Halorhodospira halophila SL1: one gene and its partner. The protein of the gene in region 1 interacts with the protein of each later gene in a pairwise test. Links are inferred from orthologs where the notes say so. Each region holds a gene or a part of one and is shown on either strand. Other genes may lie near its edges. The genes, in order: eno and rpe.

Region 1 (2,997 bases):
CCATGAGCAGCATTGAGCTCTGCGGTTTTCGGGCCGGCATCGAGCAGCCGCTGTTCCTGATCGCCGGCCCGTGCGTGGTCGAGTCCGAGGCGCTGGCCCTGGAGAGCGCCCTGGAGCTGCGTGATCTCTGCGCTGAGCTCGGGGTGCCGCTGATCTACAAATCCTCTTTCGACAAGGCCAACCGCTCATCGGCGCAGAGCTATCGTGGCCCCGGGATGGAGGCAGGTCTGCGCGTGCTGGAGCGCGTGCGCCGCGAGGTTGGGGTGCCCGTGGTCACCGATGTCCACGAGGATACCCCGCTCGACGAGGTGGCCTCGGTGGTCGATGTGCTCCAGACCCCCGCGTTCCTCTGCCGTCAGACCAACTTTATCCAGCGGGTGGCTGCCTGCGGGCTGCCAGTCAACCTGAAAAAGGGCCAGTTCCTTGCCCCTTGGGACATGACCCATGTCGTCGACAAGGCGCGCGCGACCGGCAATGAGCACATCCTGGTTTGCGAGCGCGGGGTGTCTTTCGGCTACAACAACCTGATCTCCGACATGCGGGCGCTGGCGGTGATGCGCCAGACCGGGGCGCCGGTGGTCTTCGACGCGACCCACTCGGTGCAGCTGCCCGGGGGGCAGGGCCACGCCTCGGGGGGGCAGCGGGAGTTCGTGCCCGTGCTGGCGCGCGCCGCGGTGGCCGCGGGCGTGTCGGGGCTGTTCATGGAAACCCATCCGGATCCCGATGCCGCGCTGTCCGATGGCCCCAATGCGTGGCCGCTGGATCGTATGCGCGAACTCCTCGCGACGCTGATCGCGCTGGATCGCGTCGTCAAGGAGCAGGGATTCGCCGAGCAATGAAGGAGCGACTGAATCATGGCGAACATCGAGCGTGTCATCGGCCGCGAGGTCCTCGACTCTCGCGGTAACCCGACCGTCGAGGCCGACGTCTGGCTGGACGACGGCAGCTTCGGTCGGGCCGCGGTGCCCTCCGGCGCCTCCACCGGGAGCCGTGAGGCGGTCGAGCTGCGTGACGGCGGGGGGCGTTACAACGGCAAGGGGGTGCGCACCGCGGTGGAGAACGTCAACACCACCATCCGCGAGGCGCTCCAGGGGGGGAGTGCCGACGATCAGGCCGCTCTGGACCGGCAGCTGATCGACCTCGACGGCAGCCCCAACAAGGACCGTCTTGGTGCCAACGCCATCCTCGCCGTATCCATGGCCGTCGCCCAGGCGGCAGCGCGCAGTCGCGGTCTGCCCCTCTATCGCCACCTGCAGCAGGAGGGGTCCGCTGCCCAGCTGCCGGCCCCGATGATGAACATCCTCAACGGTGGGGAGCACGCCGACAACAGCGTGGATATCCAGGAGTTCATGATCATGCCCATCGGGTTTGATCGGTTCTCCGAGGCGCTGCGCTGCGGTGCCGAGATCTTCCATGCGCTCAAAAAGGTCCTCCACGAGCGTGGGCTCTCCACTGCCGTGGGCGATGAAGGTGGCTTCGCCCCGGATCTGCCCTCCAACGAGGCGGCCCTGGAAGCCATCATCGAGGCCATTCAGCGCGCCGGCTATCAGGCCGGTGATCAGGTGGCCCTGGCTCTGGACGTGGCCAGCTCGGAACTCTATCGCGACGGTCGCTATCACCTCGCCTCGGAAGGGCGGGACTTCGACGCCGCCGGGTTCGCCGATTACCTGGCGCAGCTCGTCGATAAGTATCCGATCGTCTCCATCGAGGACGGCATGGATGAGTCGGACTGGGACGGCTGGAAGGTGCTGACCGAGCGCCTGGGTGGTCAGATTCAATTGGTGGGCGACGACCTGTTCGTCACCAACCCGCAGATTCTGCAGCAGGGGATCGACCGCGGCATCGCTAACTCCATCCTGATCAAGCTCAATCAGATCGGGACCGTGACCGAGACCCTGGAGGCGATCCGCATGGCCGACGAGGCCGGCTACACTTCGGTGGTTTCTCACCGCTCCGGGGAGACCGAGGATGTGGCGATCGCCGACCTGGCCGTGGCCACGCGGGCGACACAGATCAAGACCGGCTCGTTGTGCCGCTCCGATCGGGTGGCCAAGTACAACCAGCTGCTGCGGATCGAGCAGGAGCTCGGCGACGACGCCCGGTACGTGGGTCGAGACGCGCTGCGTCCTGAGCAGGGGTAGGTCAGTGATCGCCGCGTGGGGCCGTCCCAGGAGGGCGCCATGCGTTGGGTGAACGGGTTGCTCGCTGTGCTGCTGGTCCTCTTGCAGGCCCAGCTCTGGTTTGGGCAGGCCAGTATTCCCGGCTTGCTCGAACTGCGCGGTGCCGTGGCCACGCAGCAACAGCAGAACGAGCAGGCCGAGGCGCGCAACGAGGCGCTGGCGGCCGAGGTGGAGAATCTTAAGGAGAGCACCGAGGCCCTGGAGGAACGGGCCCGTTATGAACTCGGTATGATCCGGGACGACGAGGTCTTCTACCAGGTTGTGGAGGAGTAATGGGGCGCTACTGGGCGGTGATACCGGCGGCCGGTGTGGGCCGGCGTATGGGGGGCGGGGATCGCCCCAAACAGTATCGCCTGCTGCTGGGGCGGCCGGTGATCGGCTGGGCCCTGGAACGGCTGCTCGGTCACCCGAAGGTGGCCGGGGCCGTGGTGGCGTTGGCCGCCGACGACCCCCACTGGGACGCCCTGGGACTGGACAGGCAGGTGGCGGGGAAACCCGTGCACCGCGTGGAAGGGGGGGCAGAGCGGCGTGATTCGGTTCGGGCCGCGCTGGCCTACCTGGGCGGGATCGCCAACCCCGAGGATCGGGTGCTGGTCCACGACGCCGTACGGCCGTGCCTGAGTGCGGCCGAACTGGACCGACTGATCGACGAGGGGGGGGCAGCCGTCGACGGCGCCCTGCTGGCGACCCCGGTCCGCGATACCCTCAAGCGCGCCGATGGCGACTGCGTCGGTGCCACCGTCTCCCGGGAGGGGCTGTGGCAGGCCCAGACGCCTCAGCTTTTCCCGCTGCGGCGTCTGTCGGCGGCGCTGGACGC
Region 2 (10,951 bases), 410 kb from region 1 along the record:
GGCTCCGTGGTGTAGAACAGGTGCGCGGCGGCGTGGGCGGCCGCGGCTCGGTAGAGCTCCTTGCCGGGCAGTCCGTGGTAATCGTCGTAGGCATCGGGCAGGTGGATCACCCGCTGCTCGATGAACGGCTTGTACCCCTCGCGGGTCTCGAAGTCGCCCGAGGTCGGGCGCATGAAGAAGTCACGCGCCCACAGGGCCCGCAGATAGAAGTTGAGTTTGCGCTGGTTGTCCACCAGCAGGGTGCCGCGGCGCTCCTGCTGGAGCATCGCCTGGCTGTCGGCGGTCTGCAGGCCAAAGTAACCCCGCTGCTGCTCGAAGTCGCGGGCGTGGGCCTGGGCCCCCCACAGCGCCCAGCGTCGGAATCCGCCGAGGGTCAGCTTGGTGAAGAGCTCGTCGAGGTTCTCGAGCATCGGCCGCAGGCCGCGCGGGGCCTTGGCCGAGAGCTGATGGACCAGGTTGAGGAACTGGCGCAGCAAGTCCGGATCGCCGAGCCGCCGCGCGGCCGTGGGCAGCCCGGCCAGCAGCAGGGCGATCACCTGGCCGCTGACCATGGAGGAGAGCTTCATGGCGGCGGTGACCACCTCGGGCAGGACGTCCTCACCGACCTCCTTGGCCACCGCCGGCATCGCCTCCAGATAACCGATGACCAGGTCGGCACCGCGGCCGAGTTCGGCCAGGGCCCGCGCACCCTCCAGGTAGTTGTGCAACCCCCGCGGCGACATCACCCGCGACGCCTCGGCGAAGCTCGCCTCCAGGGTCTCGGCGATCCGCGGATCCGCCGCCACCAGGGTCTCGCGGTAGTCCTCGAGACGCACCGTCATCGCAATCTCCCGCACTGCCCCCGGGTGATCACCCGGCTGTTCAGAAGTAGGTCGCCACCGCCTGATCCAGCGTCTCGCGCATGTCCGGATCGTCGGTCAGCGGCCGGACCAGCGACATGGTGCAGGCCGAGCGCGGCTCGATGCCCTTGGCGATGAGGTTGCCGGCGTAGACCAGCAGGCGCGTGGAGATCCCCTCATCGAGCCCGTGACCTTTAAGGTTGCGGGCGCGGTGGGCGATCTGCACCAGCTTGTCGGCCACGTCGCTATCGACGCCGGACTCGTGGGCGACGATCTCCGCCTCGGCGGCGGCCTCCGGGTAGTCGAAGTCCAGGGCCCCGAAGCGCTGCTTGGTGGACTGCTTCAGGTCCTTCATCAACGACTGGTAGCCGGGGTTGTAGGAGATCACCAGGTGGAAATCGGAGTGGGCGTGCACCAGCTCGCCCTTCTTCTCCAGCGGCAGGGTGCGCCGGTGGTCGGTGAGCGGGTGGATCACCACGGTGGTGTCCTGGCGCGCCTCGACCACCTCGTCGAGGTAGCAGATGGCGCCGATGCGTGCCGCGGTGGTCAGCGGCCCGTCCTGCCAGCGGGTCCCGTTGGCATCGAGCAGGTAGCGCCCGACCAGATCGGCGGCGGTCATGTCCTCGTTACACGCCACCGTGACCAAGGGACGCCCCAGCTTCCAGGCCATGTACTCGACAAAGCGCGACTTACCACAGCCGGTCGGCCCCTTCAGCATGACGGGCATGCGGGCCTGATAGGCAGCCTCGTAGAGGTCGACCTCGTCGGTCACCGGCCGGTAGTACGGCGCTTCCGTGACGCGATACTGGTCTACATCGTGCTCGGTCATCGCCCCTCCGCTCGGGTACTGGCTTTTCGGATAGTGACCGGGCCGCGCCCCGTGCGGGGTGCGTTGTCCATCCCTCCGTGGACGAACCCGGACACCATGCGAAAAGCGGTGGCTGAATCAGCCGCCGGTGCCGCCGCCCGCCCCGAGGAGCGGGCGGCGGCCCGGGACCGCGTCACCGCTAGGCGTCGATGGGCCCCCGATAGATCACCATCGCCGTGCCCTGCGTCTGCCGGTAGTTGTCGTAACCGATCAGGCGCACGTGGTGCTCCGGGTGCGCCTTATGGCACGCCTCGGCCTCCTTGAGGATGGCGTCCACATCGGTCTCCCCGAACATCGGCAGCTTCCACATGTACCAGTAGTGGTCGAAGGCGTTTTCCGGCTCGGTGTGCTCGATAGCCGGGTTCCAGCCCTGGTCGACGATGTACTGGACCTGCTTGCGGACGTCGGCGTCGCTCATCTCCGGCAGGTAGGAGAAGGTCTCGAAGCGACGGCTGTTCGGATCGGACAGCTTGGAGTTGTAATCCTGGATCTCACTCATTGCTCAGTCTCCTTCCCCTTTACCGGTGCGCCGTGTCCAGCTTGTCCACGGTGTCGAACTCGAACTTGATCTCCTTCCAGGTCTCCATGGCGGCCTTGAGCTCGGGGCTCGACTTGGCGGCCTCGGTGAGGATCTCCTTGCCCTCCTTCTCGAGCTCACGCCCCTCGTTGCGCGCCTTGACGCAGGCCTCCAGGGCCACGCGGTTGGCCGCAGCGCCGGCGGCATTGCCCCACGGGTGGCCCAGCGTGCCGCCACCGAACTGGAAGACCGCGTCGTCGCCGAAGATCGACAGCAGCGCCGGCATGTGCCAGACGTGGATGCCGCCGGAGGCGACGGCGAAGGCCCCGGGCATCGCACCCCAGTCCTGGTCGAAGAACAGGCCGCGGGAGCGGTCCTCCTCGATGTAGGGCTTGCGCAGCAGATCGATCCAGCCCAGCGTCGACTGGCGGTCGCCCTCGAGCTTGCCGACCACCGTGCCGGTGTGCAGCTGGTCGCCGCCCATCAGGCGCAGGATCTTGGTCAGGACCCGGAAGTGGATGCCGTGGTTCGGGTTGCGGTCGAGCACGGCGTGCATGGCGCGGTGGATGTGCAGCAGCATGCCGTTGTCCCGGCACCAGTTGGCCAGGCCCTGGTGGGCGCAGAAGCCGGCGGTAATGTAGTCGTGCATGATGATCGGTGCGCCCAGCTCCTTGGCGAACTCGGCACGCTTGTACATCTCCTCCGGCGTCGGGGCGGTGACGTTGAGGTAGTGGCCCTTGCGCTCGCCGGTCTCCTCCTCGGCCTTCTGGATCGCCTCCATGACGAACTCGAAGCGATCCCGCCAGCGCATGAACGGCTGGGAGTTAACGTTCTCGTCGTCCTTGGTGAAGTCGAGACCGCCGCGCAGGCACTCGTAGACGGCACGGCCGTAGTTCTTGGCGGAGAGGCCGAGCTTCGGCTTGATGGTGCAGCCGAGCAGCGGGCGGCCGTACTTGTTCATCTTGTCCCGCTCGACCTGGATGCCGTTCGGCGGCCCGGGGCAGGTCATCACAAAGTGCAGCGGGAAGCGCACATCTTCCAGGCGCAGGGCGCGCACGGCCTTGAAACCGAAGACGTTGCCCACCAGAGAGGTGAACACGTTAACAATCGAACCCTCTTCGAAGAGGTCGATGGGGTAAGCGATGAAGGCGTAGAAGGCCTCGTCGTCGCCCGGCACGTCCTCGACCTTGTAGGCGCGGCCCTTATAGTGCTCCAGGTCGGTGAGCAGGTCGGTCCAGACCGTGGTCCAGGTGCCGGTAGAGGACTCGGCCGCGACCGCAGCGGCAGCCTCCTCGCGGTCTACGCCGGGCTGCGGCGTCACCTTGAACACGGCCAACAGGTCGCTATCCTTGATCTTGTAATCGGGCTCCCAGTAGGTCTCCCGATAGTCCTTGACGCCCGCGGTGTACGTCTTGCTAGCCATCGATCCTCTCCTCAAGCGTTTCTGCTTTTAAGTCCAAACACGCCCCCGGGGCCTTCCCTGCAGCGCCGGTCCTTCTCGATGCCCCTTGCGGCATGTCTCGTGACAGCATAGCCTTGCCACTCAAGAAGAAAAAGAAATTGTTTTTGCTATTTGGATAAGCTTTCAATTATTAACAAGCCGAGGGGGAGGCCCAGGAGGATGAACATCACACTACGGCAGCTACAGGTGTTCGAGTCTGTAGCCCGACACCTCAGTTTCACGCGCGCCGCCGAGGAGCTCTATCTCACGCAACCGGCGGTCTCCATGCAGATCAAACAGCTCGAGCAACAGGTCGGGCTGCCACTGTTCGAGCAGATCGGTAAACGAATCTACCTCACCGAGGCGGGGGAGGAGGTGCGGCGCTATGCTCAACGCATCTCCGCCGAGCTGCGCGAGCTTGCCGACGGCCTCGAGGCCCTGCGCGGGCTCAACAGCGGGCGCCTGCGGCTGACGGTGGCCTCGACCGCCAACTACTTCGCCACCGATCTGCTCGCCGCCTTCACCCGGCGCCAGCCGGGCGTGACCTTCCAGCTGGAGGTCACCAACCGGGAGGGAGTCATCCGCCGCATCCAAGACAACGAAATGGATCTGGCCGTCATGGGCCGCCCCCCCGAGGGGCTGGACGTCGCCGCCGAGGCCTTCATGCCCAACCCGCTGGTGATCATCGCCGCGCCAGACCACCCGCTGGCCGACGGTTCACCGATTCCGCTCGAGCGCCTGCAGGACGAACTCTTCGTGCTCCGCGAGCAGGGTTCGGGCACCCGCAACGCCGTACAGCGCGTGCTCGAGGAGCGCGGCATGAACCTGCGCGGCGGGCTGGAGATGAGCTCCAACGAGGCCATCAAACAGTCGGTACAGGCCGGACTCGGCCTCGGCGTCGTCTCGATCCACACGGTGGCCCTGGAGCTGGAGCTGGGCCGCCTACGCGTGCTCAACGTGGAGGGCTTCCCCCTGGAGCGGCAGTGGTACCTGGTACACCGCTCGGGCAAGCGCCTGTCGCCGGCCGCCGAGGCATTCCGCCAGTTCATCCTCGACGAGGCCCACCGGCACTGGCAGGTCCCCGAGACCCCGGGCGTCGCGCCCCCGCAGGAACCACCGCTGCAGGCCGTTCCGTGAGCCCGTTTATTCCAATAATCATCAATCCTTAGTTCCCCACGGGGCGCCCCGGCCTTAGGTTGCCGTGGCGCCCTGGGTTCAAGCCGGGAGGAGTACCCATGAACAAGCCGTGGATCGCACCGTCCATCCTGTCCGCCGACTTCGCCCGCCTGGGCGATGAGGTCAACGCCGTGCTCCAGGCCGGCGCCGACGTCATCCACTTCGACGTCATGGACAACCACTACGTCCCCAACCTGACCATCGGCCCGCTGGTCTGCCAGGCGCTGCGCGATCACGGCATCACCGCGCCCATCGACGTGCACCTGATGATCAAGCCGGTGGACCGAATCATCCCGGACTTCGCCGCGGCCGGTGCCGACTGGATCACCTTCCACCCGGAGGCCAGCGAGCACGTCGACCGCTCCCTGAGCCTGATCCGCGAGCACGGCTGCAAGGCCGGCCTGGTGTTCAACCCGGCCACGCCGCTCGATTGCCTGCGCTATGTCGCGGACAAGGTCGACATGGTGCTGCTGATGTCGGTCAACCCCGGCTTCGGGGGGCAGAAGTTCATCCCCGGAACCGTCGACAAGATCCGCGAAGCCCGGCGACTGATCGACGAGCTGAACCCCGGGGCCCGTCTCGAGGTCGACGGCGGGATCAAGGCCGAGAACATCCGTCAGGTGGCCGAGGCCGGCGCAGACACCTTCGTGGCCGGCTCGGCGGTCTTTGGCGCCGACGATTACGGCCAGGCCATTGCCGATATGCGCAAGGAGCTCGAGGCTGCGCACCGCGCCGGCTGAGCTCGCGTCCAAGGGAATCTTCAGTAAGCGAGCAAGAGGGTCAAGCCATGTCCGAGAAGCATCCCATCATCGCGGTCACAGGCTCCTCCGGGGCAGGGACCAGCACCGTCAAGAACGCCTTCGAGCACATCTTCCGCCGTGAGCAGGTCACCCCGGTGGTGATCGAGGGCGACGCCTTCCACCGCTTCAACCGCCAGGAGATGCGTGACCAGCTGGCCCGAGCCGCCGAGGAGGGACGCAACCTGAGCCACTTCGGGCCCGAGGCCAACGTCTTCGGTGAACTCGAGAACTCCTTCCACCGCTACGGCCAGGAAGGGATCTGTCGGCGCCGCAAGTATCTCCACAGCGACGAGGAGGCGGAGCCCTACGGCCTGCAGCCCGGCGAGTTCACCGACTGGGAGGACGCCGGCCAGGACAGCGACCTGCTGTTCTACGAGGGGCTGCACGGCGGCGTGGTGACCGAGGAGCACAACGTCGCACAGCACGTGGACCTGCTCGTCGGCGTGGTGCCCATCGTCAACCTGGAGTGGATCCAGAAGATCCACCGCGACGGCGCCGAGCGCGGCTACACGGCGGAGAAAACCGTGGACACCATCCTGCGGCGCATGCCGGACTACGTGAACTACGTTACGCCGCAGTTCTCGCGGACGGACATCAACTTCCAGCGCGTACCCACGGTGGACACCTCCAACCCGTTCATTGCCCGGGACGTGCCGACACCGGACGAGTCCTTCACGGTGATCCGCTTCCGTCAGCCGGAGCGCTTCGGGATCGACTTCCCGTACCTGCTGAACATGATCCCGGACTCGTTCATGTCCCGGCGCAACACCATGGTGGTCCCCGGCGGGAAGACCGGCTTCGCCATGGAGCTGATCATGACGCCGATCATCCACGAGTTTGTCGAGCGCAGCCGCAAGCTCAAGGGCACCCGTTAGACGGTAGCAGCCCACCTCAATGAAGCAAAAAGAGGGGGGTGCCACCGCGTGGCACCCCCCTCTTTACGTACGCCTGACCCGCTGGCCCGGGCCATCACGACTTAGAACTCCTCTTCGAGATCCTCGTCGCCGAAGTCATCCTCGAAGCCGTCGTCAAAATCGTCGTCGAAGTTATCCTCGAAGTCTTCGTCGAAGGCCTCGTCTTCATCCATGGGTGCCGGCTCATCACCCTCCGGCATCTCCTCGAACTCGTCGAGCTCCTCGAAATCGTCACCGCCGCCGCAGCCCGCCAGCGTGAGTCCGCCAGCGACGGTCAGGATCCCCAGGATAGTCGCAAGCTTACGCATCAACCCTCTCCTCTCTATGGCGATTTGGAATCAATCGAGGTGAATCGGCTGTTCACGCCTCAACCACACTGACACCCGGCCACTGCGTCAAGTTCCCCGGGACCGGACCCTTGGGCACGGCCGGGGGAGCGGGCATAATCAAGGCCTTCGAAGGCAGCGTGAAACAATGGAGGCGGTCGTGACACGGAGCTCCCAACCGCAGTTCAATGGCGGCTACCCCTTACGGCGCCCTCGCCGGATGCGCCGCGACGCCTTCTCCCGCCGGCTCATGCGGGAGACCCGACTCGGCCCAGAGGACCTGATCCAGCCGGTCTTCGTCCTCGACGGTGAGGACCGCACCGAGCCGGTGCCCTCCATGCCCGGTGTCGAGCGCATGACCATCGATCGGTTGGTTCACGAGGCCCGGGAACTGCACGCACTTGGTATCCCGCTGATCGCCATCTTCCCGGTCACCCCGGCCGAGGTGAAGAGCGAGGATGCGCGGGAGGCCTACAACCCGAGCGGCATCGCCCAGCGCGCCGTGCGCGCGGTCAAGGACGCGGTCCCCGAGATGGGCGTCATGACCGACGTCGCCCTGGACCCGTTCACCAGCCACGGGCAGGACGGTCTCATCGACGAGACCGGGTACGTCATGAACGAGGAGACCGTCGAGGTCTTGGTCCGCCAGGCGCTGTCCCACGCCGAGGCCGGTGCCGACGTGGTCGGCCCGTCGGACATGATGGACGGCCGCATAGGCGCCATCCGCAGCGCGCTGGAGTCCCACGACCACCGCAACGTGCGCATCCTCTCCTACGCGGCCAAGTACGCCTCCTGCTACTACGGTCCGTTCCGCGATGCGGTGGGGTCGTCCGACAACCTCGGCAGCGGCGTGGCCGGCCCCGGCAAGGACAGTTACCAGATGGACCCGGGCAACAGCGACGAAGCCCTGCACGAGGTAGCCCTCGACCTGCAGGAAGGGGCCGATATGTTCATGGTCAAGCCGGGCCTGCCCTACCTGGACGTGATCCGGCGGATCAAGGACGAATTCGGCGTCCCGACCTTCGCCTACCAGGTCAGCGGCGAGTACTCCATGCTGAAGGCCGCCGCCCAGAACGGCTGGCTCGACGAGCGCGAATGCGTCCTCGAGGCGCTGATGTCGCTGCGCCGTGCCGGTGCCGACGGCATCCTGACCTACCACGCGCGGGCGGCGGCCGAGTGGCTCCGGGAAGAGGGCTGATACATTGAAAAGTTACTTCGCCCGGATCTTCGGCTCCTCACCGGTCGCCCCTCTGCAGCAGCACATGGCCGAGGTGGTCGACTGCGTGGAGGTGCTGCCGGAGCTTTTCCGGGCCTCGGCGGTGGGCGACGTGCAGCGCATGCGCGACGCCCACCGCCAGATCGTCCACCACGAGCACGAGGCGGATCGGCTGAAGAAGGAGATCCGCGCCCACCTCCCCCCGGACCTGTTCATGCCCTGGGACCGGCGCGACTTCCTAGAGCTGCTGCGCGCCCAGGACCGTATCGCCAATAAGAGCAAGGACATCGCCGGGCTGATGATCGGCCGCCAGATGCAGTGGCCATCGGCCCTGATCGAGGCCACCCTCGGCCTGCTCGACCAGGGCATCGAGGCGGCACGCCAGGCTAAGGCCTCGGTGCGCGAACTCGACGAACTGGTCGAGGCTGGCTTCCGCGGTGCGGAACTGGAGATCGTCGAGAGCCTGCTGGAAAAACTCGACGACGTCGAAGCAGAGACCGATCGCATGCAGGTCCAGCTGCGCTCGCAGCTGTTCGAGATCGAGCGCGACCTCTACCCGGTGGACGTCATGTTCCTCTACCAGATCATCGAGGCTCTGGGCACCCTGGCCGATCGTGCGCAACAGACCGGCGCACGGTTCCAGATCCTGCTCGCACGCTGAGGCATGGAATACGCGGTCGTCTACCTGTTCCTCGCCGCTGCGTTTGGCTTGTTTATGGCGTGGGGCATCGGCGCCAACGACGTAGCCAATGCCATGGCCACCTCGGTGGGCTCGCGGGCGCTGACCATCCGCCAGGCGGTGGTGATCGCCGCCATCTTCGAGTTCGCCGGTGCGGTGCTCGCCGGTGGCGCGGTGGCCGCCACCGTGCGTGGCGGGATCGTCGACACCTCGTCCCTGGTCGGCGAGGAGGAGATCCTCGTCTTCGGCATGCTGGCCGCCCTTGCCGCTGCCGGCTGCTGGCTGCTGGTGGCGTCCTGGCGGGGGTGGCCGGTATCCACCACGCACTCGATCATCGGCGCTCTGGTGGGCTTCGGCATCGCCGGGCTCGGCTGGGGCGCCATCCACTGGCCGGCCGTCGGGCAGGTGGCAGCCAGCTGGGTGACCTCGCCGCTGATCGCCGCAGTCGTCAGTTTCGCACTGTTCCGCTCCGTGCAGGTGCTGGTGCTCGACCGCCGCCACCCCCTTGAGGCGGCCAAGAAGTGGGTGCCATTCTATATCTTCCTCACTGGCTTCTTTGTCTCCGTGATCACCCTCTTCCGGGGGCTGCAGCACATCGGGCTGGACCTGGGCTTCACCACCAATCTGTCGCTGTCCCTGGGTATTGGCCTGGCCATGGCGTGGGCCGGCAAGGTGGCCATCCACCGCACCCGGTTCGATGAGCGCCCACACCGGCGCTACCAGTTCCGCAACGTCGAGCGGGTCTTCGCCGTGCTGATGATCATCACCGCCTGCGCCATGGCCTTCGCCCATGGCTCCAACGACGTAGCCAACGCCGTCGGCCCGGTCGCCGCGGTGGTGGCCACGGTGACCAGCGGCGAGATCCAGGCCGAGGCGCCGGTACCCATCTGGATCCTGGTCCTGGGCGCCGTGGGCATCGTCGCCGGCCTGCTCATGCTCGGCCGCCACGTCATCGCCACCGTCGGCAAGAACATCACGCAGTTGACCCCAAGCCGCGGGTTCGCCTGCAACCTGGCCACCGCCGGGACCGTGGTCACCGCCTCGGGCATCGGCCTGCCTATCTCCACCACCCACACGCTGGTGGGGGCCGTGCTCGGCGTCGGCCTGGCCCGCGGTCTCGCCGCCATCGACCTGCGGGTGGTGACCGGAGTGTTCATGTCGTGGCTGGTCACCCTGCCCGCCGGCGGCATCCTGGCCGTCATCTTCTTCTATCTGCTCTACTGGAGCTTCGGCTAAACCGGGAAACACCGCATGAGCGATCACTACGCCGTCGTCGGCAACCCGATTGCCCACAGCAAGTCGCCACAGATCCACACCCGCTTCGCCGCCGAGGTGGGTGCCGATCTGCACTACCACCGCCTGTGGGCCCCGGAGGACCACTTCGCCCCCGTGGCCGAGGCGTTCTTCGCCGGCGGGGGGCACGGGCTCAACGTCACCGTGCCGTTCAAGGGGGCGGCGTACACCTTCGCCGATACCCTCAGCGATCGGGCGCGGGCCGCCGGCGCCGTGAACACCCTGCGCGCCGAGCCCGACGGCCGGCACTTTGGCGACAACACCGACGGTATCGGCCTGCTGCGCGACCTGCAGACCAACCACGGCATCGACCTGGCCGGCCGACGGCTGCTCCTGCTCGGCGCCGGCGGCGCCGCCCGGGGGGTGCTGCACGACCTGCTCGGTGAAGACCCGCGGACAGTGGTGATCGCCAATCGCACAGTGGACCGAGCCGAGGCACTGGCCGGCAACGACCACCGGATCCGTGCCTGCGGCTTCGATGTACTCGCCGGGGAACGCTTCGAGGTGGTCATCAACACCACGGCCGCCGGACTACAGGGCGAGATGCCGCCACTGCCCGACGACCTCCTCGCCCCCGGCGCCACGGCCTACGATCTGGTTTACGCGGACGAGGACACGCCGTTCATGGCCTGGGCACGGGCCCGGGGCGCCGTCACCGTGTGTGACGGGTTGGGCATGCTGGTCGAGCAGGCCGCGGAGTCTTTCTATCAGTGGCGCGGCACCTACCCGCAAACGGCCCCGGTGATCGAGGCGCTGCGCATCGGGGCCTGACGCGGCCCACCCGCCCCGACCGCGGCTACTCCTCGCGGCTGTTGACCATCACCTCGGCCTCACCGGTGAGCACGGTACGCTTGCGCACGTAGCAGCGGGTATCCAGCCGCA

Evidence for each region.
Region 2: the proteins of eno (region 1) and rpe interact in binary tests that used the Escherichia coli proteins (3 or more experiments, as listed by UniProt). The link is inferred for Halorhodospira halophila SL1 from one-to-one orthologs.

The regions. Positions count from the first base shown.
Region 1 is NC_008789.1:1,547,195-1,550,191, reverse strand. It holds eno (phosphopyruvate hydratase), read left to right. Parts: upstream 1-854; coding sequence 855-2,141; downstream 2,142-2,997. Other genes in the region: ispD (2-C-methyl-D-erythritol 4-phosphate cytidylyltransferase), read left to right, coding at 2,453-2,997; ftsB (cell division protein FtsB), read left to right, coding at 2,181-2,453; kdsA (3-deoxy-8-phosphooctulonate synthase), read left to right, coding at 3-839; HHAL_RS07280 (CTP synthase), read left to right, coding at 1-16. UniProt on the Escherichia coli protein: Catalyzes the reversible conversion of 2-phosphoglycerate (2-PG) into phosphoenolpyruvate (PEP). It is essential for the degradation of carbohydrates via glycolysis.
Region 2 is NC_008789.1:1,129,247-1,140,197, forward strand. Bases 3,806-6,740 are described here. They hold rpe (ribulose-phosphate 3-epimerase), read left to right. Parts: upstream 3,806-4,900; coding sequence 4,901-5,581; downstream 5,582-6,740. Other genes in these bases: HHAL_RS05345 (LysR family transcriptional regulator), read left to right, coding at 3,846-4,802; HHAL_RS05355 (phosphoribulokinase), read left to right, coding at 5,629-6,516; HHAL_RS05360 (hypothetical protein), read right to left, coding at 6,618-6,740. Outside these bases: HHAL_RS05325 (nitric oxide reductase activation protein NorD), read right to left, coding at 1-821; HHAL_RS05330 (CbbQ/NirQ/NorQ/GpvN family protein), read right to left, coding at 862-1,668; HHAL_RS05335 (ribulose bisphosphate carboxylase small subunit), read right to left, coding at 1,847-2,206; HHAL_RS05340 (form I ribulose bisphosphate carboxylase large subunit), read right to left, coding at 2,226-3,647; more of HHAL_RS05360, read right to left, coding at 6,741-6,863; hemB (porphobilinogen synthase), read left to right, coding at 7,030-8,079; HHAL_RS05370 (TIGR00153 family protein), read left to right, coding at 8,084-8,758; HHAL_RS05375 (inorganic phosphate transporter), read left to right, coding at 8,762-10,012; aroE (shikimate dehydrogenase), read left to right, coding at 10,028-10,840; HHAL_RS05385 (MaoC family dehydratase), read right to left, coding at 10,866-10,951. UniProt on the Escherichia coli protein: Catalyzes the reversible epimerization of D-ribulose 5-phosphate to D-xylulose 5-phosphate.